One region of the Saccharopolyspora hattusasensis genome, then DNA from elsewhere that is predicted to be linked to it. Evidence: riboswitches for the same ligand, from Rfam matches in the RefSeq annotation. Region 1 holds a riboswitch; the other holds the start of a gene.
The links. A riboswitch is a leader RNA that binds a small molecule or an ion and turns the genes downstream of it on or off. The one in region 1 is predicted to bind glycine.
Positions count from the first base shown of each region.

Region 2: it holds a riboswitch for glycine, as region 1 does, so the genes downstream of both, gcvT (glycine cleavage system aminomethyltransferase GcvT) here and gcvH (glycine cleavage system protein GcvH) in region 1, are expected to answer to the same signal.

Region 1 covers NZ_JBPCDC010000001.1:3,101,122-3,112,599, reverse strand. Annotated here, with positions in the region: gene ACRXBZ_RS14095 (ABC transporter ATP-binding protein) at 1-1,410, opposite strand, end outside; gene ACRXBZ_RS14090 (ABC transporter permease) at 1,824-2,678, opposite strand; gene ACRXBZ_RS14085 (ABC transporter ATP-binding protein) at 2,678-3,646, opposite strand; gene ACRXBZ_RS14080 (hypothetical protein) at 4,109-4,324, opposite strand; gene ald (alanine dehydrogenase) at 4,785-5,900, opposite strand; gene ACRXBZ_RS14070 (PucR family transcriptional regulator) at 6,270-7,826, opposite strand; glycine riboswitch at 7,940-8,044, shown strand; glycine riboswitch at 8,045-8,142, shown strand; gene gcvH (glycine cleavage system protein GcvH) at 8,193-8,564, shown strand; gene ACRXBZ_RS14060 (L-serine ammonia-lyase) at 8,592-9,947, shown strand; gene ACRXBZ_RS14055 (hypothetical protein) at 10,300-10,497, opposite strand; gene ACRXBZ_RS14050 (DMT family transporter) at 11,097-11,414, opposite strand; gene ACRXBZ_RS14045 (SDR family NAD(P)-dependent oxidoreductase) at 11,455-11,478, opposite strand, start outside.
Region 2 covers NZ_JBPCDC010000001.1:2,396,624-2,408,101, reverse strand. Annotated here, with positions in the region: gene ACRXBZ_RS10570 (HNH endonuclease signature motif containing protein) at 662-2,014, shown strand; gene ACRXBZ_RS10565 (amino acid permease) at 2,075-3,457, opposite strand; gene glyA (serine hydroxymethyltransferase) at 3,668-4,948, opposite strand; gene gcvT (glycine cleavage system aminomethyltransferase GcvT) at 4,974-6,077, opposite strand; glycine riboswitch at 6,193-6,294, opposite strand; glycine riboswitch at 6,295-6,403, opposite strand; gene ACRXBZ_RS10550 (hypothetical protein) at 6,819-6,974, shown strand; gene ACRXBZ_RS10545 (ribbon-helix-helix domain-containing protein) at 7,095-7,292, shown strand; gene ACRXBZ_RS10540 (Tm-1-like ATP-binding domain-containing protein) at 7,303-8,517, shown strand; gene ACRXBZ_RS10535 (phosphoenolpyruvate hydrolase family protein) at 8,514-9,344, shown strand; gene ACRXBZ_RS10530 (SRPBCC family protein) at 9,356-9,793, shown strand; gene ACRXBZ_RS10525 (NAD-dependent epimerase/dehydratase family protein) at 9,849-10,805, shown strand; gene ACRXBZ_RS10520 (hypothetical protein) at 10,802-11,398, shown strand; gene ACRXBZ_RS10515 (GtrA family protein) at 11,423-11,478, opposite strand, start outside.

The DNA of each region.
Region 1 (11,478 bases):
CAGCGCCCGCGCGAGCGCCACGCGTTGGCGTTGCCCGCCGGACAGCGTCAGGCCGCGCTCGCCGACCGTCGTGTCGTATCCGTCGGGGAGAGTGCTGATGAACTCGTGCGCTTCGGCCGCTTTTGCAGCGGCGATCACGTCGGCTTCCGAAGCGTCAGGACGGCCGTAAGCGATGTTGCCGCGAATGGTGTCGGAGAACAGGAACGCCTCCTCGAACACCAAACCGACCGCGGCGCGCAGCGAATCCAGCCGCAGGTCGCGGATATCGTGGCTCACCGAGCCGTCGTCGGCGGGACCGATCTTGATGCTCCCCGAGTGCAGGTCGTAGAAGCGCGGCAGCAGCAGCGACACCGTCGACTTGCCCGATCCGGCGGAGCCGACCAGCGCCACCGTCTCACCCGGACGGACCTGCAACGACGCGTTGCAGAGCACTGGCTGATCACGGGTGTAGCCGAAGCTCGCGTCGTCAAGCCGGACCTGCAGCGGCCCTTCCGGCAGCGTTGCCGCTCCGGGCTTCTCCTGCACCTCGGGCTGGGAATCGATCAGCTCGTGGATGCGTTCGACACCTGCGCGCGCGAGCTGCGCCTGGATCATCACGCTCGACAACATCCGGGCAGGACCGGCCAACATCGCCACGTACCCGGCGAACGCCACGAACGTCCCGAGGCTCACCTGGTCCTGCAGCACCATCCAGCCGCCCAGGCCGAGCACTCCGACCTGCCCGGCGGAGGGCAGCGCGGCCAAGCTCGCCGCAGGCATGGAAGTCATCCGGGCCGCGCGCAGCCGCTCGCCGAACAGCCGACGAGCACGGCGCTCCAGCCGCCCGACCTCGCGGTCTTCCTGGCCGAAGCCCTTAACGACCCGGACACCCGTGACGGTTTCCTCGACGTGCTGCGCGATGTCCGCGGCCCGCTGCTGCGCCGACCAGGTCGCCGGGAACAGGCTCTTCTTGCTGCGCGCCGAAACCACCGCGATCAGCGGCGCCACGACCAGCGACACCACCGTGAGCATCGGCGACAACCACAACATCACCACGATCGCGAAAAGCGCGAGCACCGCGGCTCCGGCCGCCAGCGGCAGCATCGACAGCAGCGAGTTCACCATTTGCAGATCGCTGATGGAGCGGGACACGACCTGCCCGGTGCGCAGCGCATCCTGCTTCCCGCCGTCCAGCCGCTGCATCGCCGCGAACACCGCGCGGCGCAGGTCGTGCTGGACGTCGAGGGCGAGCCGCCCGGCGCTGTAGCGGCGGACGAACGCCGACGCGAAGCGGAACACGCCGAGCGCGAGGAGCGCGATCACGATCCACAACAAGCGGTCGGTGCTGTGCGCGACGGCATCATCCACCGCGGCCTTGGTCAGCAGCGGAACCAAAGCCTCCAACCCGACAGCCGTTACGGACGCGCCCATCGCCAACGTCAGAGCAACGGGGTGCCGACGGCAGGCGGCGAAGAGGCGACGGATCCAACCACCGGAAGACGGACGGGGATTACCGGAGTCGCTCACACCCGCCAGGTTATGCCGCCCTACCGACCATGCAGACCGGCCGAACGTTCTGTGACCCCCGCCAAACGGAGAGGCGGTTAGAGCAAGGGAACCTTCCTGTCACCACAGCAGCCGCGACCGGCGCCGGGATTGACAGGAAGGTTCCCTTGCTCACATCACGAGGTGGCCGAAGGCCGGAGTGACAGGAAGGTTCCCTTCCTCGCAACGCCAGGCGTGGCCAGTGCCCGGAGTGGCAGGAAGGTTCCCGTGCTCACGTCGCTGGACCTCTCCGATGGCTGGGCGATGGCAGGAAGGTTCCCATGCTCACGTCGTCCGCCTCAGCTGATGTCGCGTCGGCGGCTGACCAGCCAGCCACCGGCGATTAATACGGCGGCGTATCCGAGGAAGGTGAGCAGGCTCGCCCACCACGGGTGGCCGTAGCTGCCGCCGAAAAAGAGGTGCAGGAACTCGAAGGCCGCCCGCGGTGTGTTCGGCTCGTCGGGTCCCGCCACCGCGGTGACGAACAGCGGCACCGCGAGGTTCGCGACGATGCCGTTCCCCGCCGTCCCGGGCAAGTAGGGGCTGATACCGGCGGCGGGGGATTCGATCAAGCTCAGCGAGAGGATGAACTCGACCATGAACTTGTAGACCAGCGGCACGATGATCGCGAGCACAGCGTTCGCGACCAGCGCGCCGAAGCCCACGCCTAGCAGCGTCCACAGCACCATCGCGAGCACCGCCGCCGCGCCGACGCTGAGCCAGTCGCCCAGGCTGCCGAAACCGCCGAAGTCCCGGCCCGCGCCCACCAAGCCCCCGACGCTCGCGAAGAGCACATTCGCGAGGCCGTAGAGGAGACCGACGCCCGAGCAGGCGATCAGCTTCGCCACCAGCACCGCACTACGCGGGTTACTTGTGAGATAGGTCGTGGTGATGCTCTTGTTCCGGAACTCGCCGGCAAAGGCCATCGCGCCGAAGAGCGCCGCGAAGATCGTGCTGAAGTTCGTCGACATCGACACCGAAAGCAGCCCGAGAGGCACCGCCCGGTCGAACTGCTCCACCGCGTCGATGAGCGCGACGATGGAGCTGCCCAACCAGCCCGCGCCGAAACCGAGCAGCGCCACCGGGATGAGCAGCGCCCACCACAGGCTGGTGCTGAAGATCTTGCGGAACTCCGCCTTGACGAGCCCGCTCATCAGGCATTCCCCCCGAATCCTTGGCCGCTCGGGGCAGACCACTGCGCGCCGTGCTGCTGGACGCCGTTGTACTGGCCGTTGGTGAGCTGGAAGAACAGCTGCTCCAGGCCGATCCGCTCGTCCTGCATCCCGTACAGCGCGACCCCGGCCTCCAGCGCGAGGTCCGCGACCGCGCGGGAGTCGGAGCCGGTCACGGCGATCCGGCCGTCCGGGAGGTATTCGATGCTGTACCCCGCTTCCTGCAGCTTGTCGACGAGCTTGCTGGGGTCGGCGGCCTGCACGAGCGCCCGGGAGCGTTGCGCGGCGCGGAGCTGATCGAGGTGGCCGTCGAAGACGCAGCGCCCGCGGCTGATGATCACCAGCTGGTCCACGGTGTGTTCGATCTCCCGTAGGAAGTGGCTGGACATCAGCACCGTTCGACCGCTCGCGGCGAAGGCCTTCAGGAAGTTCCGCAGCCAGGCGATGCCCTCCGGGTCCAGCCCGTTGGCCGGCTCGTCCAGCACCAGCACCTGCGGGTCGCCGAGCAGCGCGGTGGCCAACGCCAGCCGCTGCCGCATGCCCAGCGAGAACGTGCCCGCCTTGCGCTTCGCGGCGGCGCTCAGCCCGACGAGTTCGAGAGCCCGGTCCACCTGCGCGTCCGGTACCTTCATCGCGGCGGCGTAGCACCGAAGGTGCTGGCGCGCGGTGCGGCCCGGGTGGAAGCTCTGCGCGTCCAGCACGGCTCCGACCACGGTCGCCGGGTTCGGCAGCTGGTGGAACGGCAGGCCATTGATCGTGGCCGTGCCCGCAGTCGGCGTGACCAGGCCGAGGAGCATCCGCAACGTGGTCGTCTTGCCCGACCCGTTGGGCCCCAGGAACCCGGTCACCGAGCCGGGCCGCACCGTGAAGTCCAGGTCCTGCACCGCGTTGACCGGGCCGAAGCTCTTGCTGAGTCCCTGCACAATGAGCCGGCCACTGCCGTCGTGCACGCGTCCCTCCATCCGTCACCCGTTCAGCCGTCGGTGACCATCCTGCCGGACAACGACGTGTGCTCAGGCGCGGAGCCTTAGTTTTCCCAGGTTGTTATCAGCGGCCCGCGGCGGATCCGGTGGGGGCGAGGAGCCCTCAGGCCAGCGGATGGACCGGTCGATCACGGACGCCCGGTAGACCCTGCCTAACCCGTTTCGAGGTGGCCGATCGTCATAGGAGTGAGCGGCGGCGGCGTGGGGGTGGGTGCGAGGTGGTCATGCCGGGGCGGATGAACTCGTTGGTGTCCCAATCGCTCGGGCCCGGGACCTGTCGAGGAGACGATCGGGTCGGGGATGACTTCGACGTCCTTCGTGTCAATCCTCCGACCTGCGCCGCAGATTCCGTCGCAGCGTTTCCAGACCGGTGCCGCAGGCGTGCGCGGGCTGCCCGCAATGATCATCGATGATGCTGCCGGTGCGCCGTCAGCCACACGGTGCACGGCCACGGTCGGCTGCGCGGCGCGCCCTGGCAGGAACGGCACCTGCCGGCCTCGTCCGGATCGTGTTCGTCGAGCAGGGCGCGGAGGTGAGCAGGTAGGAGGTGAGCAGGTAGAGCTGGGTGCGGGCGAGGGGCAGCAGCACTTCGGGGGTGTCGTCCGCGGTTGTGAGGTCGAGCCGATCGAGGACAGCTCTTCGCAACGCGCGTCTGTCACGTCGTCTCCCACCGTCGTTTTCGAGTGCGTCGGTGCTGCCGACAGGGATCGCGGGAACGGGTGCCCCGCCGACTCCATTGGGTGACGTCGGCAGTCGGGGCGCACGCCTGTACGGACACCACTGGATGCTCACCCCGTCGAGTGGTTATCGGTTCGGCTTGAAATTGGCGGCCATGCGGCGGCCCGCGTCGTCGGCAAATGGGCGATCGTGGCCTACACTGACGGTGGCGGCCTGCTCCCGGTGACCCCCAGGCTGGTTGAGCGGGCCGCCCCGTTCGGCTGTTTGAGCCCGTCACTCTTTCGGTGGTCTGAGTCTGTTCGTGCGACTGAACGGTGTCCCGGATCCTGTTGCGACGACTTCCAAGCCAGCGGGCATTCGAAGCTGTTGGGAGCAAGGGAACCTTCCTGCCATTCGTGGCAGGAAGGTTCCCTTGCTCCCAGTGCGATCAGCCCAGGACGCTGCTGAGCGGGGTGCTGGTGAGGCCGTGCGCCTCGGCGACCGGCTCGTTGACCAGCTTGCCGTCGTGGGTGTTGAGGCCACCGGCCAGCGCGGCGTCCGCGCGGCAGGCCTGCTGCCAGCCCTGGTCGGCGATGCGCAGCACGTACGGCAGCGTGACGTTGGTGAGCGCGTGCGTCGACGTGTTCGGCACCGCGCCCGGCATGTTGGCCACGCAGTAGAACACCGAGTTGTGCACCCGGTACGTCGGGTCGTCGTGCGTGGTCGGGTGAGAGTCGGCGAAGCAGCCGCCCTGATCGATGGCGATGTCCACCAGCACGCTGCCCTGCTTCATCTCAGACACCAGGTGGTTGGACACCAGCTTCGGCGCCTTCGCACCCGGGATCAGCACGGCACCGATGACCAGGTCCGCGGCCCGCACCGCCTGCTCCACCGAGTACCGGTTGGACGTCACGGTGCGGATTTGGCCGTGGAAGTCGCGGTCGATCTCGCGGAGCTTGTCGACATTGGTGTCGAGCAGCTCGACATCAGCACCCATGCCCATCGCGACGCGCGCGGCGTTGAGGCCAGCGACGCCACCGCCGATCACCACGACCCGCGCCGGGTGCACGCCGGGAACACCGCCCGGCAGCACGCCGCGGCCACCGCTGGGGCGCATCAGCGAATAGGCGCCGACCTGCGGGGCGAGACGCCCGGCGACCTCGCTCATCGGCGCCAGCAGCGGCAGGCTGCCGTTGGCGGTCTGCACCGTCTCGTAGGCGATACCGGTGACCCCGGACTTCAGCATCGCGTCGGTCAGCTCGGCGGAAGCCGCCAGGTGCAGATAGGTGAACAAGACCTGGTCCCGGCGCAGCCGCGGGTACTCCTCGGCGATCGGCTCCTTGACCTTGAGTACCAGCTGGCCTTCCGCCCACACCTCCTCGGCGGTGGGCAGCACCTTCGCGCCGGCCGCGAGGTAGTCCTCGTCGGGGATCGAAGAGCCCGCGCCGGCGTTCGTCTCCACGAAAACGTCGTGGCCGCGGGTGGTCAGCTCGTGCACGCCCGCAGGTGTGATCGCGACCCGGTACTCGTTGTTCTTGATCTCGCGCGGCACTGCGATCTTCACGGCGGAATCCTTTCGTCTCCTGTTGCGCACAACAATCCGCTGCCACTGCGGGGGGCGCATCATTCCCGCCGAATGAGATTGCCCCGCGCGCTTTGTGCTCGCAGCACAAAGCCCGTGGAGCGCCGATCCAGCGCGCGGACGGGGGCACGGACGGGGGCACGGACGGCGGACATGGCAGGAAGGTTCCCTTCCTCGCAACCGACCGGCAGCCCGGCGAAAGCAAGGGAACCGTCCTGCCACGAATGACAGGAAGGTTCCCTTGCGCACGTCACCGAGGGGCTCTGCCGCCCGGCTGTGACAGGAAGGTTCCCTTGTTCGAGCCCTGGGCGAGCTCGCTTGGCCTTGGGTGACAGGAAGGTTCCCTTGCTGTCAGCCGTGCTGCGCCCATCGGTCGGCGAGCAGCTGCGCGAACAGCGCGGAGCGGACGTTGGGGTCTTCGAGGTCGACTTCCACGAGTTGGGTGAGCCGCTTCATCCGGTACCGGAAAGTGTTCGGGTGCACGCGCAACTCGCGGCTCGCCTGCCGGGGATCGCCGGGGTGGCGCAGCCACGCGTGGAGCGTGGCCAGGTATTCGGTGCCCTGCGTTCGGTCGTGCTCGCGCAGCACCGGTAGCGGGCCGAGGGCACCGATACCGGCGTCGGTCGCCGCACCGGCCATCCGGCTGAGCACCAGCAGATGCCAGTTCTCCTCGTACACCGCCACCCGTTGCTGCAGTTGGCCGGTGCGCAGCAAGCTGATCAGCTCCTCGGCTTGCGACCGCGACTGGGGCAGCTCGGCGACCGCCACCGCGGTGCCCACCGCGATCAGCGGGCGCGGCGAAACGTCGTGGGACGTGAGCGCTGCCCGCAGATCCGGCCAGCCGCCCGCGCGCCCCCGGTCTGGCACCAGCGCGTAGAGCATGGTGCCGATCTCGGTGACCAGCGGGCGCCGCCCGATTCCGCGCGTGATCCATTCCCACATCGCCAACCGGTGCCCTTCCGCGGGGCTGGCGGACGGGGGCATTTCGATGGCGACGACCCGGTGCGCTTCGGCGGGCACCGCTAGCTCGTTCGCTGCCGCCCGCCAGCCTTCGCCGCCCTCCAGCAGCAGCCGCACCTGCTCGGCGGATCGGCGGCGCTCCGCGTCCGCCACCGCACGCCACCGCAGCAGTTGCAGCGCGACCAGCGGTGCGGTGTCGGCGAACGCGGTGGAGCGTTCTTCGGAAACCTCGCCGGGGACCACAGCCCACATCGAGCCGAGCAGTTCACCGCCCATCCGGATCGGCACCACCAGCCGGGGCAGGGTGCCGTCCTGCTGGGCGGGCACGAAGATCGCCGAACTGCCCTTGCTGAGCTGGCGGAACGTGCCGCGGGCGCGGAACTTGGCGAGCACGTCGTCGGGCTGCCGCCGGCCCATGATCGTCGAGATCCGCGCCGGGTCGGTGAGGTCCTGCCGGGCGGAGTAGGCCAGGACCTGGGAGCGCGCGTCCTCGATGGTGACCGGCGCGTCCACCACGTCCGCCACCGCGTCGGCGAGCCGGAACAGGTCCCCGACCCCGGTGCTGGACGCGTCGGCCTCCTCGATCTCGGTCCCGGCCAGCGCGGCACGGATCAGCCACACCAACTGCGCCCACGCCGTGCCAGGGCGGACCTCGACCAGCGCCACCCCGGCGTCCCGGGCTGCCGCGGCCACCGCGTCGTCCGCCGAAATCGGCGGTTTGAGAAGCACCGCCGCGGCACCCTTCGCGCCGCAATCCCTCGTCAACGCCACCGCGTGCTCGCGGTCCGGGATGGCCACGCCCAACACGAGGTCGCCGCCCGCCGCCGTCGGCGGCTGATCGGGTTCGGCGATGACGACGTCCCCGACGCACACGATCGGTTCCGGGGCGACCACGGTCCGCAGCAGTGTGGGGCCGACCCGCTCGACCAGTGCCCGGATGTCCAGCATCACCGGCCTCCTGAATACCTCGGGCCGCCTCCGTGCGTTGTGGGGGAGGGCATTGACACCAGGACTGGCCCGTTTATCGTTGCTGAGCACACCGACAATCGCATACCGGCCCTCGACCCCGTGCGGGAGAGACCCTGCGAGCTCACGCCGAGCCCCCAGGGCGCCGAAGGAGCAAGACTCCCCACAAACTCTCAGGCACCCATGACCGTTCGGGCGAGGCAACTCTGGAAAGCGTGCGTCTCATCGACGCTCCACCCACGGTGCAAGCCGCGAGGCCCGCGGCGAAGCTCTCAGGTTCCGCAACAGAGGGGGAGGCCCAGCCACCACGGGCACGAGTGCCCCCCGACTGCCTTGGAGCCTCCCGACATGTCCCTGCCTGCGCACCTGCGTTATTCCGAAGAGCACGAGTGGATCGAGGACCGCGACGAGCTGGTCCGCATCGGCATCACCCAGCACGCCGCGGACGCGCTCGGCGACATCGTCTACGTGCAGCTTCCCGAGGTGGGCGACAAGATCGAAGCGGGCCAGGCCTGCGGGGAACTGGAGTCCACAAAGTCCGTCAGTGACCTGTTCGCCCCGGTGACCGGCGAAGTCGTGGCGCTCAACGAGTCCGTCGTGGACGACCCGGCGCTGCTCAACGCGGAGCCGTTCGGCGACGGATGGCTGCTCGAAGTGCGCCCGACCAGCACCGGTTCGCTGCTCACCGCTGAGCAGTACGCCGAGCTGATCGCGGAGTAACGGGCCAAGCGAGGTAGGAGGCGGTCAATGGCGATCAGCGTCTTCGACCTGTTTTCGGTGGGTATTGGGCCGTCCAGTTCGCACACGGTTGGTCCGATGCGCGCGGCGCGGTTGTTCGTGCAGCGGTTGCACAGCGCGGGCCGGTTGCCGCAGGTCGAGCGGATCAAGGCGGAGTTGTTCGGGTCGTTGGGTGCGACCGGGCATGGGCACGGTAGTCCGAAAGCTGTGCTGCTGGGTTTGGAGGGGCACAGTCCGGAGACTGTTGATCCGGCGGCGGTGGAGGGCCGGGTCACCGAGATCCGTGAGTCCGGCCGGTTGCGTTTGGATGGGGTGCAGGAGATCCGGTTCATCGTGGACCGTGACTTGGTCATGCACCGGCGCAAGTCGTTGCCGTTGCATCCCAACGGGATGCGCTTCGCCGCGTTCGGTGCCGATGATGCCGAGCTGGACAGCGCGGTGTTCTACTCGGTGGGCGGTGGCTTCGTCGTCGACGAGGACGCTACCGGCACTGATCGGATCAAACCGGACGAGACCGCGGTGCGGTACCCGTTCCGCACGGGTGTGGAACTGCTCGCGCGGACCGAGGAGTCAGGGCTGCCGATCAGCGGTGTGATGCTGGCGAACGAGTTGTCCTGGCGTGGTGAGGATGCCGTGCACAAGGAGTTGCTCGGTATCTGGCAGGTCATGCGTGAATGCGTTGACAACGGCTGCCGCAACTCCGGTGAGCTGCCCGGTGGGCTGAAGGTCCGTCGTCGGGCGGCGGAGCTGGCGGCTTCGTTGACCGAGCGCGACGATCCGCTGGAGTGGGTCACGCTGTTCGCGCTCGCGGTCAACGAGGAGAACGCGGCTGGTGGGCGGGTGGTGACCGCGCCGACCAACGGTGCGGCCGGGATCGTTCCTGCGGTCCTGCATTACTACACGCGGTTCGCGCCCGGCGTGGATGATGCTGGTGTCGTGCGGTTCCTGCTGGCGGCGGGTGCGGTCGGCGTGTTGTTCAAGGAGAACGCGTCGATTTCGGGTGCGGAGGTCGGTTGTCAGGGCGAGGTGGGTTCCGCGTGTTCGATGGCTGCTGCCGGTCTCGCTGAGGTGCTGGGTGGAACGCCGAGACAGGTGGAGAACGCCGCGGAGATCGCGATGGAGCACAACCTCGGGTTGACCTGCGACCCGATCGGTGGGTTGGTGCAGATTCCGTGCATCGAGCGCAACGCGGTCGCGTCGGTGAAGGCGATCACGGCTGCGCGGATGGCGTTGCGCGGCGACGGCAGCCATTTCGTTTCGCTGGACAAGGTGATCAAGACGATGCGGGAGACCGGCCGGGACATGAAGGTCAAGTACAAGGAGACGGCCCGCGGCGGCCTCGCCGTCAACGTCATCGAATGCTGACCCTGCCGCGCGACCAGCGCGAGCACGGGAACCTTCCTGCCACCATCCGCCGGAGAGCTCTGCCACGTGAGCATGGGAACTTTCCTGTCACCTGGTGTGCGGTGAACGTGTCCAGATGCCAGCGGTGGAGTCCTTCTGCCGTCGGCATCGGCGTGCCCGTTGGTGCGAGGATGGGAACCTTCCTGTCACCGCCGGGCCGCCGGAGAGCTCTGCCGCGGGAGCATGGGAACTTTCCTGTCACGACTCGGCCCGGGTTCGTGAGGATGGGAACCTTCCTGTCACCGGCCTTCGTCGTCCCAGCCGAGGCGGGCGACCAGGCCGGCCCGGGTTCGTGAGGATGGGAACCTTCCTGTCACCGGCCTTCGTCGTCCCAGCCGAGGCGGGCGACCAGGCGCGGCGTGTCGACGCCGGCGCAGAGCACGACGTGCCGCGCGTGGTAGATCGCATCGGCCTTCTGGAACTCGACCGTGCCGTTGTCCAGCACCAGCAGGCTGTGGATGTCGTTGGCGACGATGTGGTCGCCGACCGAGCCGGCCAGCGTCTCGATCATCGCCCGCCGGATTGCCCCGACCCGGGGCGCGCCTGCCGTCGAAGCACTGCACGTCGGCGCCGCGCCGCAGCAGGCCGTCCGTGGTGGACAGCCCGAGTACCCCGGCGCCGATCACCGCGATGTGTCCAGTTACCTCTTGTGCTCAGCCATTTCCCGCTCCTCCAGCCGATGCCGTCGTCTGGCTCTCCTGGCGGCAGCCGGATCCCAGGATGCTTGGCCACCCCCGCCGCGACATCACGTGTTCTCGGGAGCAGCGAAGCGACGATGCCGCCTCGCGCTGGGCGAGGCGGCATCTCCTGTAGGGGAGCGGAGAATTTAAGTGTCTGCAGTGGTCGATTTGCTGTAGGCAGCATGCCTGCGACAGGGCGGGTTCTTGCCTTTGAAACGGCGAAGCCGCTTAGCGCAACTAAGCAACTTGCACCGCCGCGGGTTCTCAGACTGTGCCCACCCCGTCGGGGTTCTTGGCGAGGCCAGTCCGCGAAGCCGCGTATTGGTCATACGTAAGCCGGGGCTCCCGGAGGCCAGGCGGCGTCTGTAATTCCCGCAGGGGGGACGCCACCTGCACCGCTAAGCAAAGCGAGTTCTCACGGTCTTCGCGATCAGCCTTCCACGAACTTGAGTCCGGCTATGCCGACCACGATCAGCCCGAGGAAAGCCAGCCTGGACACCGTCATGGGTTCGCTCAGGAAGACCATCCCCACTGCAGCGACGCCGACGGTGCCGATGCCGACCCAGATCGCGTAGGCGCTGCCGACCGGCAGCTCCTTCAGCGCCACCGAAAGCATGCCGAGGCTGATCATGGCGACGGCGATGCCCAGCACCGCCGGCCACACCCGGGTCAGGCCTTCGGCGTGCTTCAACGCCAACGACCAGACGATCTCCAGCAGGCCCGCTACGACGAGGATGACCCAAGCCATTGCTGCTTCCCTTGTTCCAGAAGGTGAACGCACGCCGCCGTCAGGCGTTGGCGCCGGCGTCGAC
Region 2 (11,478 bases), 700 kb from region 1:
GGAGTGTGGGGGCTGCGGGCCGGAGGTCAAGCCCGGCCTTCGGCCGCCCCTTCGGGGGTGAACGGCTTGACATCCGTCCCGCAGCCCCTGTTCGGCTTTGTGTCACGGGGATGGCCAGGAGTGGTCTGGCGGGGTGGGGCTTTGCGTTGCGGGGTGGCGGGGTACTGGGGGTGGCTTGGGGTGGGGGTGGTGGTGATCGCTGCGTTCCCGAGGTGGTCCGTGCGTGGTTTTCGGGGCTGTAGCGCATGAAATCGCTCACGATGCTCGTGCGGGGTGCGGGGTGCGGGGTGCGGGGTGCGGGGTGCGGGGTGCGGGGTGCGGGGTGCGGGGTGCGGGGTGCGGGGTGCGGGGTTCGGGGGTTCGTCTCGGTTGGGCATTCGGCTTGGGGTGGGGGTGGTGGTGATCGCTGCGTTCCCGAGGTGGTCCGTGCGTGGTTTTCGGGGCTGTAGCGCATGAAATCGCTCACGATGCTCGTGCTGGTGGTGTGGTGGTGGGTGGGTGGCGCCTTCGGCGTGCCCTGGTTTTCGGTGCTGTGTCGTGGTTTTCGGTGGTTTCGCTTCCGCTCGGGTTGGGTTTTTGGGCTTTGGGGCGGGTGTTTCACCTGATCAAGTGACCATAAAAGACGTGCGAACAGGCGTTCTAATGCGGGAGAATACTTGGTATGACACCGCTGTTGAACACCCAGGATCCGGCCGTCGGCACCGCTGGTGCCCGGTCGGCGGTGTCGTGCACGGATGCTGAACTCGCCGCCCGTATCCGTGAACTGGAGGAGGGGATGCGGGTGTTGATGATGGAGCAGTTGCTGTGCATCGCCGAAGCCGACCACCGTGGTGTGTATGCCGAGTTGGGGTTCCGGTCGACGCAGGTGTGGCTGCAGGGGCTGCTCAACATCGATGCGCGTGATGCGAAAACCCGGGTCAAGGTCGCCCGCAATGTTGAGGACCGGCAGAGCTTGTATGGCGAGGTCATGCCCGCCGACCTACCCGAGACCGCCGCGGCTTTGGCCGAGGGTGCGATCGGGTTGGAGCATGCGCGGGTGATCGTGGACGGGGTCCGTCGCCTGCCGGAGTATGCCCGCTGCCATCAGGTCGGTGAGGTCGAATCAACCCTGGCCGGGTATGCGCGGATGATGACGCCTCGTGAGCTGGAGAAGCTCGCCGAGCGCATCCGCTATCTGCTGGACCAGGACGGCGCCTACGACGACGAGGAAGACCAGCACGAGTCACGGGAGCTGCACTACACCGTTGCCCGGGACGGGATGACCGTCGTCAAAGCCCGCCTCGACCGCGAGACCGGCGCGAAGTTCGCAGCGCTGATGCAGCCGCTGGCCGCTCCCCGTCCGGAGGTGGAGGGGGAGAAGGACCCGCGCACGGTGGGGCAGCGCAACGCCGACGGGTTCGCCGCGATCCTGGACCTGGCGCTGGATCATGACAGGGTTCCGCGCACGGGTGGGCAGCGCCCGCACCTGACGATCTCTATCGATTTCGAGGATTTGAAGAAGGGGCTCGGGTTCGTCGCCGCCGAGACCGGTATGCCCGGGACCCTCAACACCGAACGGGCCATCACCGCCGAGAACGCCCGACGGATCGCCTGCGATGCCGAGGTGTTGCCGATGGTCCTCGACGGGGACGGGCTCCCGCTGGACGTGGGCCGGGCGAAGCGGACCGCGCCCGCCCATCTGCGCGCGGCGTTGCTGCAGCGGGACGGGGTGTGCGCGTTCCCGGGGTGCGACCGGCCGCCGGGAACCCCGGAAGCACATCACCTCGCCCACTGGGCCGACGGTGGAGCCACCGAGCTGGGCAACATGGTGATGCTCTGCGGTCACCACCACCGGACCCTGCACAACCAGCGATGGGAAATCACCATGCGCGGTGGGCGACCCGCGTTCATCCCACCACCCACAGTGGACCCCAAACGAACACCACGACCAGGTGGCAGAGCGCTACCCGCCCAGCACCGCGAATACCTCCGGGACCTCATCCCCGCACCACGGGGCCCGGCGGGCGATTCGTGACGCTCAGATTGGGGTGGTGGCGCGTTGGGTTCATGCGACTCCAGGCCATGACCCGGTTCGTCAACTGCGCGTGACTTCGCTCCGCGGCTGCTTGTTGCGCGCGGCCAGGTAGCCGATCACCAACGCGATCGCGAGCACGGGTGTGATGTACAGCGCGATGCGCGTTTCGGCGTCGAAGGCCAGCAGGACCACGACGAACGCGAGGAAGGCCAGCACCACGTAGTTCGAGTACGGTGCGAGCGGCATCCGGAACGGTGCGGCCTGGAGTTCGCCGCGGGCGACCTTGCGCCGGTAGCCCAGGTGCGCGATCAAGATCATCGCCCAGGTGAAGATGGCACCGGCGGTGCTGGCGCTGGTGATGTAGGTGAACGCCTGCTCCGGCACGAAGTAGTTGAGCACCACGCCGATCAGCATCGCGCCGAACGTGACGCCGATGGCCCGTGAGGGCACCGCCCGGCCGCTGAGCACCCCCACCGAGCGCGGCGCCTGGCTGTCCTCGGACAGCGTGCGCAGCATCCGCGCGGTGGAGTAGATGCCGCTGTTGCACGACGACAGCGCCGCGGTGGTGACCACGAAGTTGATCACACCGGCCGCCGCCGGGATACCGATCAGGGTGAACGCTTGCACGAACGGGCTACCGCTGGTCGGGAACTGGAACCACGGGACCAGCGCGGTCAGCGCGGTTAGCGCGCCCACGTAGAAGATCAGGATCCGCCACATCACCGAGTTGATCGCCCGCGGCAGCACCTTTTGCGGGTTCTTGCTCTCGCTGGCGGTCTGGCCGACCATCTCGACGCCGACGAAGGCGAACATGACGATCTGGAACGCCAGCAGCGACGAGGCCATGCCGTTGGGGAACAGCCCGCCGTGGGACCAAATGTTGCTCAGCGCCGCGGTGTCGCCAAGGTCGCTGAAGCCGAACACCAGGATCGCCGCGGCCAGCACGATCAGCCCGATGATGGCCAGCACCTTGATGAGGGCGAACCAGAACTCGAACTCGCCGAAGAGCTTCACCGCGATCAGGTTCACCCCGCTGAGCACGATCAGTGCTCCCAGCGCGGGGATCCACTGCGGGATCGTCGGGAACCAGAACTGGAAGTACTTGCCGACAGCGGTGATCTCGGCCATGCCGGTGACGATCCACACCAGCCAGTAGCCCCAGCCGACCGCGAACTTCGCCCACGGGCCGACGAATTCGCCCGCGTACTCCGCGAACGACCCGCTGACCGGTCGGTACATCAACAGCTCGCCGAGCGCCCGCATCACGAAGAAGATCATCAGCCCGGCGATGGCGTAGATCAGGATCAGGCCGGGGCCGACCTGGTGCAGGGCCTTGCCTGAACCGAGGAACAGGCCGACCCCGATCGCCCCGCCGATCGCGATCATGTTGATGTGCCGGGAACTCAGATCCTTCCGGTACTCCTCGGCCACTGGTTGGCTCATCGAAGTGGACCCCTTACTCGCCAGCGTGTTTCGCCGAAACTGCGCAGATAATCCGGCATCCGGCGAGGGCCCGCAAGGGGGGTTGAACCAGTTGGAATACGGCCTTTTCCCGTTCCATCATGGTCCACTTAGGATCGAAAACAGGAAGAACGCCGCTTTTCGGTCATCGTGGCCGAAATGCGGCGTTCTTCTCCTGGCAAAGCTTTCCGATCAGAGGTTCGGGTAGAGGGGGTGTTTGGCGGCGAGGGCTTCGACGCGGGCCCGGAGCTTGCCGCTGGCGGCTTCGTCGAAGCCGGGCTTGAGTGCCTCGGCGATGATGTCGGCGACCTCGGTGAAGTCGTCCTTGCCGAAGCCGCGGGTGGCCAGGGCCGGGGTGCCGATGCGCAGGCCGGAGGTCACCATCGGCGGCCGCGGGTCGTTGGGCACCGCGTTGCGGTTGACCGTGATGCCGATCTCGTGCAGCCGGTCCTCGGCCTGCTTGCCGTCCAGCTCGGAGTCGCGCAGGTCCACCAGCACCAGGTGCACGTCGGTGCCGCCGGAGACCAGCTGCACACCGGCCTTGGCGGCGTCGTCGGCCAGCAGCCGCTCGGCCAGGATCTGCGCGCCCTCCACGGTGCGGCGCTGCCGGTCGGCGAACTCCTCATCGGCGGCGATCTTGAACGCCACCGCCTTGCCGGCGATCACGTGCTCCAGCGGCCCGCCCTGCTGGCCGGGGAACACCGCCGAGTTGAACTTCTTGGTGAACTCCGAGTCCGAGGACAGGATCACGCCACCGCGCGGGCCGCCCAGGGTCTTGTGCGTGGTGGTGGTGACGACGTGCGCGTGCGGCACCGGGTTCGGGTGCAGCCCGGCGGCAACCAGACCGGCGAAGTGCGCCATGTCGACCATCAGGTACGCGCCGACCTCGTCGGCGATCTCGCGGAACCGCTTGAAGTCCAGCTGCCGCGGGTACGCCGACCAGCCGGCGATGATCAGCTGCGGCTTGTTCTCCCGCGCCAGCCGGGCGACCTCGTCCATGTCCACGCGGTGGTCGTCGGCGCGCACGTGGTAGGGCACCACGTTGTAGAGCTTGCCGGAGAAGTTGATCCGCATGCCGTGCGTGAGGTGACCGCCGTGGGCCAGGTCCAGGCCCATGATCGTGTCGCCGGGCTTGAGCAGCGCAAACATCGCCGCCGCGTTGGCCTGCGCCCCGGAGTGCGGCTGCACGTTGGCGTAGGAGGCCCCGAAGAGCTCCTTGACGCGGTCGATGGCCAACTGCTCGACGACGTCGACGTGCTCGCAGCCACCGTAGTAGCGGCGCCCCGGGTAGCCCTCGGCGTACTTGTTGGTCAGCACCGAGCCCTGCGCCTCCAGGACCGCCTGCGGTGCGAAGTTCTCCGAAGCGATCATCTCCAGCGTGGTCTGCTGGCGGTTGAGCTCGGCGCCGACCGCCGCCGCCACCTCGGGATCCACCGCGGCCAGCTGGTCATTGAACAGGTCCGGTGTCGACATGGTGTTGCCTCCTGGTTCGATCTCGTCAGGCATTGCGGCGGTAGAACGGCAGCTCGACGACCTGCACCGCGACGTTGTTGCCGCGGATGTCGACCTGCAGTTGGGTGCCGGGTTCGCTGTGGTCGCGGTCGACGTAGGCCATGCCGATCGGGTGGCCGAGGGTCGGCGACGGGGCACCGCTGGTCACGACGCCGATCTCGGCGCCGTCGGCGTCCAGCACGCGGTAGCCGTGCCGGGGCGCCCGGCGCTGGTCGGTGCTCAGCCCGACCAGTGTGCGCTCGGTGGGCTTCTCCGCGGCGGCGGCCAGCGCGTCCTTGCCGACGAAGTCGCCGGGCTTGTCCAGCTTGACCACCCGGCCGAGGCTGGCTTGGAAGGGCGTGAGGTCGGCGGACAGCTCGTTGCCGTACAGCGGCATGCCCGCCTCCAGCCGCAGCGTGTCGCGGCAGGACAACCCGGCGGGCTGCAGGCCGTGCTGCGCGCCGGACTCGGTCAGCGCCTGCCAGACGGCCTCCGCGTCGCCGGGCGCGGTGAACAGCTCGAAGCCGTCCTCGCCGGTGTAGCCGGTACGCGCCAGCAGCACGTCCTTGCCTGCGACCTGGCTGCGGTAGCCCGCGTAGTACTTGACCTCGGCGAGGTCGGTGTCGGTCAGCGGGGCGAGGATGGCGACCGCGTTCGGGCCCTGCACGGCGATCAGCGCGTAGTCGTCGGAGACGTCCTGGTGCTCGGCGTCGAAGCCGCCGAGCCGCTCGGCCAGTTCGGCGGAGACCACGGCGGCGTTCGCCGCGTTGGCCACGACCAGGAACTCCTGCTCGCCGAGCCGGTAGACGATCAGGTCGTCCAGCACGCCGCCGGTGGCGTTGCAGATCATCGTGTAGCGGGCGCGGCCGGGCTTGATCGCGGAGGCGTTCGCGACCAACGCGTAGTCCAGCGCCTCGGCGGCCTGCGGGCCGCTGATCCGGATCTCACCCATGTGGGTTAGGTCGAACAGGCCGGCGCTGTTGCGCACCGCGTTGTGCTCGGCGGTGTCGCCGGAGTAGCGCAGCGGCATCCGCCAACCGGCGAACTCGGTGAATGTCGCCCCGAGGGCTTCGTGTACTCGGTGCAAGGGCGTCTGTCGTGGCGACGACATGGTGCGACTCCTCCTGGTGGGCGCCGGTCGGCAGTCGAGGGCCGGTCAGCTCACTGCGCCCAACCTTATCGGGGACACCTCGACCCCGACCTGCGCGGGCTTGCGCTGGTCGGGCGGTCTCCCCGGAGTCATTGGCCTGAGAGTTTCGCCACCCCGCGAGGGGCGGCTTGCACCGTGGGCGAGAAGCGCGTTGCTCCTGCTTTTCTCCGTGTTCGCCTGGTGCCGTGCGGTGCCGGTGCCTGAGAGTTTGCTGGGGAGTATTGCTCCTTCGGCGCTCCGGTCTCCCGAGGTTGCTCGGGGGCCGGAGTCTCTCCCGCACGACGTCATCGGCGCGGTATTCGGTTGTGCGAACGCCGACGCTACGAACTGAACGTGACCCAGTCAACCGGGCGGGTAGGACCGGGCCGTCGGGGCGTCGGAAGGCGCCGTGACGGCGGCGCGCGCGGTGCGTGCCGCGTTTGCGCGGTTGTCGCCGGACGAACTGATCGACATGCTCTCCGAGGAGTTCCCCTGGGTGGCCCTGCTGCCGTCCGGTGAACGCTCCGAGTTCTCCCTGGACTTCGCTCAAACCTTCCGTGCTTCCGCGGAACTCGGCTCTTGGGCTCCACTCACTCTGTTTCCGGGCTCGTTTTGCGCAGCGGTGCGGGATACGCCACGTCGGGGCTGTCCTCGCGAGAAGACCTCTGCCCGTTTTGTCGGTAGCCTGGTGACAGCCGTGACTCCGAACCGCCGGGAGCGACGATGTCTCTGTTCAAGAAGGTCGCCGACTTCGCCAGCAGCCCGCAGGGCCGCAAGGTGATCGACCAGGCCAAGAAGTACGCCACCGACCCGAAGAACAAGGAGAAGATCGACCAGGTCAAGAACAAGTTCTTCGGCAAGGGCGGCAAGGGCCACTGACCGAAAACCCCGACGAAGGCCCCCGGTGCCCGCTAGAACCCAAGAACCCCAGGCGCCGGGGGTCTTCTCGTGCCCCAAGGGCATGTGGTATCAGCGGATACCACGCGATACCATGCCGGAATGGCCACGACTCTGCGGCTTAACGACGACGACAACGCGAAGCTCCGCGATGTAGCCGAGCGAGAGGGCCGGTCGATGCACGAGATCGCGGTGGCAGCGCTGCGCGAGTACTTTGCCCGCCACGAGGAGTTCCGGGCGAACCAGGTGCGCCGATTCCTCGCGGAAGATGCTGAGCTGCTGGAGTTGCTGTCCCGGTGACGCACTAGTGGTGGGCAGCGCGTACGTCGCCGGGACGTTCGACACTAAGGCCGCTGAGCTGCTCTACGTCGCCGGGCTGATCGCCCGCGGGCACCCCGTGATCACCGTGGACCTGTCCACCGCGGGTGGGAGTTCCGACGCCGACGTGTCGGCCGCCGAGGTCGCCGCGCACCACCCGGACGGGGCCGACGCGGTGTTCACCGGCGAGCGGGGATCGGCCGTCACCGCGATGGCCGCGGCGTTCGAGCGGTTCCTGGTCGCGCAGGACGTCGACGGGGTCATCGGGCTCGGCGGCTCGGGCGGCACCGCGCTGATCACGCCCGCGATGCGCGCGCTGCCGGTCGGCGTGCCCAAGGTCATGGTGTCCACAGTGGCCTCCGGCGACGTTTCGCCCTACGTGGACGCCACCGACATCGCGATGTTCCCGTCGGTCACCGATGTCGCCGGGCTGAACCGGATTTCCCGCCAGGTATTGGGAAACGCCGCGCACGCGCTGCTGGGCGCGGTGACCCACCCGTTGCCAGCGGCCGAGGACAAGCCCGCCGTCGCGCTGTCCATGTTCGGCGTCACCACGCCGTGCGTGACCGCGGTAGCCGAGCAGTTGGCCGCCGACCACGACCCGCTGGTGTTCCACGCGACCGGAACCGGCGGTCGGGCCATGGAGAAGCTCGTCGACGACGGCCTGGTGCGCGCCGTCCTGGACATCACCACCACCGAGGTCTGCGACCTGATCGCCGGCGGCGTGATGAGCGCGGGGGAGCAGCGCCTGGACGCCATCGCCCGGACCAGAGTGCCCTACGTCGGCTCGTGCGGCGCCCTGGACATGGTGAACTTCGGCGCGCTGGAAACCGTTCCGCCGCAGTACCGGGACCGCAACCTGTACGTGCACAACCCGCAGGTCACGCTGATGCGCACGTCCGCAGGGGAGTGCCGCCGGATCGCGGAGTTCATCGCAGGCAAGCTCAACGCCTGCGACGGCCCGGTGCGGTTCCTGCTCCCGGCCGGCGGAGTGTCCATGTTGGACTCACCGGGGCAGCCTTTCTGCGATCCCGGCGCGGACGCGGTCCTCTTCGAGACGCTGGAGAGCCGGGTGCGGCAGACCGCCGACCGGCGCGTCGAGCGGGTGCCGCACAACATCAACAATCCGGAGTTCGCCGCCGCGCTGGTCGCGGCGTTCCGGGAGATCACCGGATCCGCCGAGCGAACCAGGCAGGAGGCACGATGAGCCGATTCGACCGCGCCGGACTGATGCGCCGGTTCCGCGCCAAGGCCGAGCGCGGTGAGCCGATCGTCGGCGGCGGCGCGGGCACCGGCCTGTCCGCCAAGTGCGAAGAGGCCGGCGGCATCGACCTGATCGTCATCTACAACTCGGGCCGCTACCGGATGGCCGGGCGCGGTTCGCTGGCCGGGCTGCTGGCCTACGGAAACGCCAACGACGTCGTGGTGGAGATGGCCCGCGAGGTGCTGCCGGTGGTGCGGCACACCCCGGTGCTGGCCGGCGTCAACGGCACCGACCCGTTCATGCTGCGCGACCGGTTCCTCCGCGAGCTGCGCGACCTCGGGTTCGCCGGGATCCAGAACTTCCCGACCGTCGGGCTCATCGACGGCACCTTCCGGGCGAACCTGGAGGAGACCGGAATGGGCTACGGCCTGGAGGTCGAACTCGTCGCCGCCGCGCGCGAAGCCGACCTGCTGACCACTCCGTACGTGTTCTCCAGCGCCGACGCCCGGGCGATGACCGAGGCCGGCGCCGACATCATCGTGTGCCACCTGGGGCTGACGACCGGCGGCGCGATCGGCGCCGGGACCGCAAAGTCGCTGGACGACTGCGTGGCGCTGATCGACGAGTGGTCGCAGGCGGCGACCGAGGTCCGCGAGGACGTGCTGGTGCTCTGCCACGGCGGGCCGGTCTCGATGCCGGAAGACGCCTCGTACGTGCTTTCGCGGACCAAGCGTTGCCACGGGTTCTACGGTGCGAGCAGCATGGAGCGGTTGCCCACCGAACAAGCACTGACCGAACAGGCCAAGGCGTTCAAGAAACTCAGGTTCTGAGGAGGCAAGCGGTGGCGAAGTCCTACACGAGCGCGGTCATCGAGGTGTCGGCCGAGCAGGTCTGGCAGGCGGTGCGCGACTTCAACGGGTTGCCGACGTGGCACCCGGCGATCGAGCGAAGCGAGATCGAGGGCGGGGGCGCGGCCGACGCGGTGGGGTGCGTCCGGCACCTGATACTCGCCGACGGCGGGGCGGTCCGGGAGCGGCTGGTGGCGCTGGACGACACCGAGCGCAGCTACGCCTACGAATTCGTGGAAAGCCCGTTCCCGGTGCGCAGCTACCGCTCCACCATCCGGATCGCGCCGATCACCGACACCGGGCACAGCTTCGTCGAGTGGTATTCGCACTGGGACGCCGATGCCGCCGACGAGGAGAAGATGGACAAGACCTTCGCCAAGGGCGTTTACCGAACCGGGCTGAACGGACTTCGGGAACATCTGGGCGGTTAATCCGGCCGGGATGGGCGTGAACCGGAGCGAATCCGGTGGCGGTTAGAGTCCGCGCGTGCCAAGCAGCGTTAATCCTTCCGCCGCAAATGCAGCTAACGCAGCAGACACCGTCACCATCACGGGTGGTTCCGGTTTCGTCGGCAGAGCAGTGGTTCGCGCCTTCCTGGAGCGCGGCACCCGGGTGACAATCGTGGACACCCAGGCCCCGCCCGCCGAACTGCGCAGTGACCTGGTGACCCACGTCGAAGGCGACCTGCGGGACGCCGCGGTCCGGGAGGCCGCGGTCTCGGCGGACTCGGCCGGGATCATCCACCTGGCGGCGATCACCTCGGTGCTGCGCTCGGTGGACCAGCCCGCCGAGACTTATGCCAACAACGTCGCGGTCACCCAGGAACTCCTCGAACTGGCTCGCGCCCGCGGCGTCCGCCGGTTCGTGCTGGCCTCCACCAACGCGGTGGTCGGCGACATCGGCCGCGGCACGATCTCCGAGGCGCTGCCGCTGCGCCCGCTCACGCCCTACGGCGCCACCAAGGCGGCGTGCGAGATGCTGCTCTCCGGCTACGCCGGCGCTTACGGGCTGGCCACCTGCGCGCTGCGCTTCACCAACATCTACGGGCCCGGCATGGGCCACAAGGACAGCTTCATCCCGAGGCTGATGCGCGCCGCGCTGGCGGGCCGCGGCGTCGAGGTCTACGGCGACGGCTCGCAGTCCCGCGACTTCGTGCACATCGACGACGTGGTGCAGGGCGTCCTCGCCGCGTGGGACAAGCAGTACACCGGCACCGCGATCATCGGCCGCGGGCGGTCGATCTCCGTGCTGGAGCTCATCGACGCGGTCCGCGCGGCCACCGGCGAACCCGTGCCGGTCAACCACGTGCCGGCCAAGAACGGCGAGATGCCCGCGGTGATCGTGGACGTGGCCAAGGCGCAGCGCGAACTCGGCTACGCCCCGAACGTCGAGCTCACCGAGGGGTTGCGCACCGTTTGGGCGGACTTCCGCGGGGCGCGATGAGCACCGCGCTCACGCGCGTCCTCCGCCGGCACTGGCTGCTGGCGCTGCTGCTGCTCGCCGGACTGGCCCTGCGGATCGTGGTGCAGCTGGCTTACCGGCCCGCGCTGCTCTACATCGACTCGTTCCGTTACCTCGACGACGTCGGCGCGTTCTTCCCCGGCGGCATCAACCCGATCGGCTATGAGCTCTTCCTGTGGCCGCTGCTGGCGGTGGGCAGCCTGACCAGCGTGGCGGCGGTGCAGCACCTGCTGGGCCTCGGGCTCGGCGCCGGGATCTACGCGCTGCTGCGTCGTTTCGAGGTCCGGGCCTGGATCGCGGCGCTGGCCGCCGCGCCCGGCCCCAAGCTCGCCGCGCTGGCCGGGATCGTGCTGGCCGCGGCGGTGGTGGTGCGCGTCGTGGGCGTGACGCTGGTGGTTCCGGCGGCCGTGTTCGTGCTGCTGGCCACCGGTTGGCGGCCGCGTGACGGCCAACTCGGTGGCCCTGGAGCAGCCGCAGTACCAGTCCGCCGAGCTGCTGGTCGGCGTCCTCAGCCGCGGTTACCGGGTGCGGGAGCAGCCGATGCGGATGCTGGCGCGCACCGCCGGTGTCAGTAAGAAGGGCAACAACTTCCGCTATGGCTACCGCTTCGCGCGGGTGGTGCTCGAAACCTGGTGGCGGGAACGCCGGGCGGTGA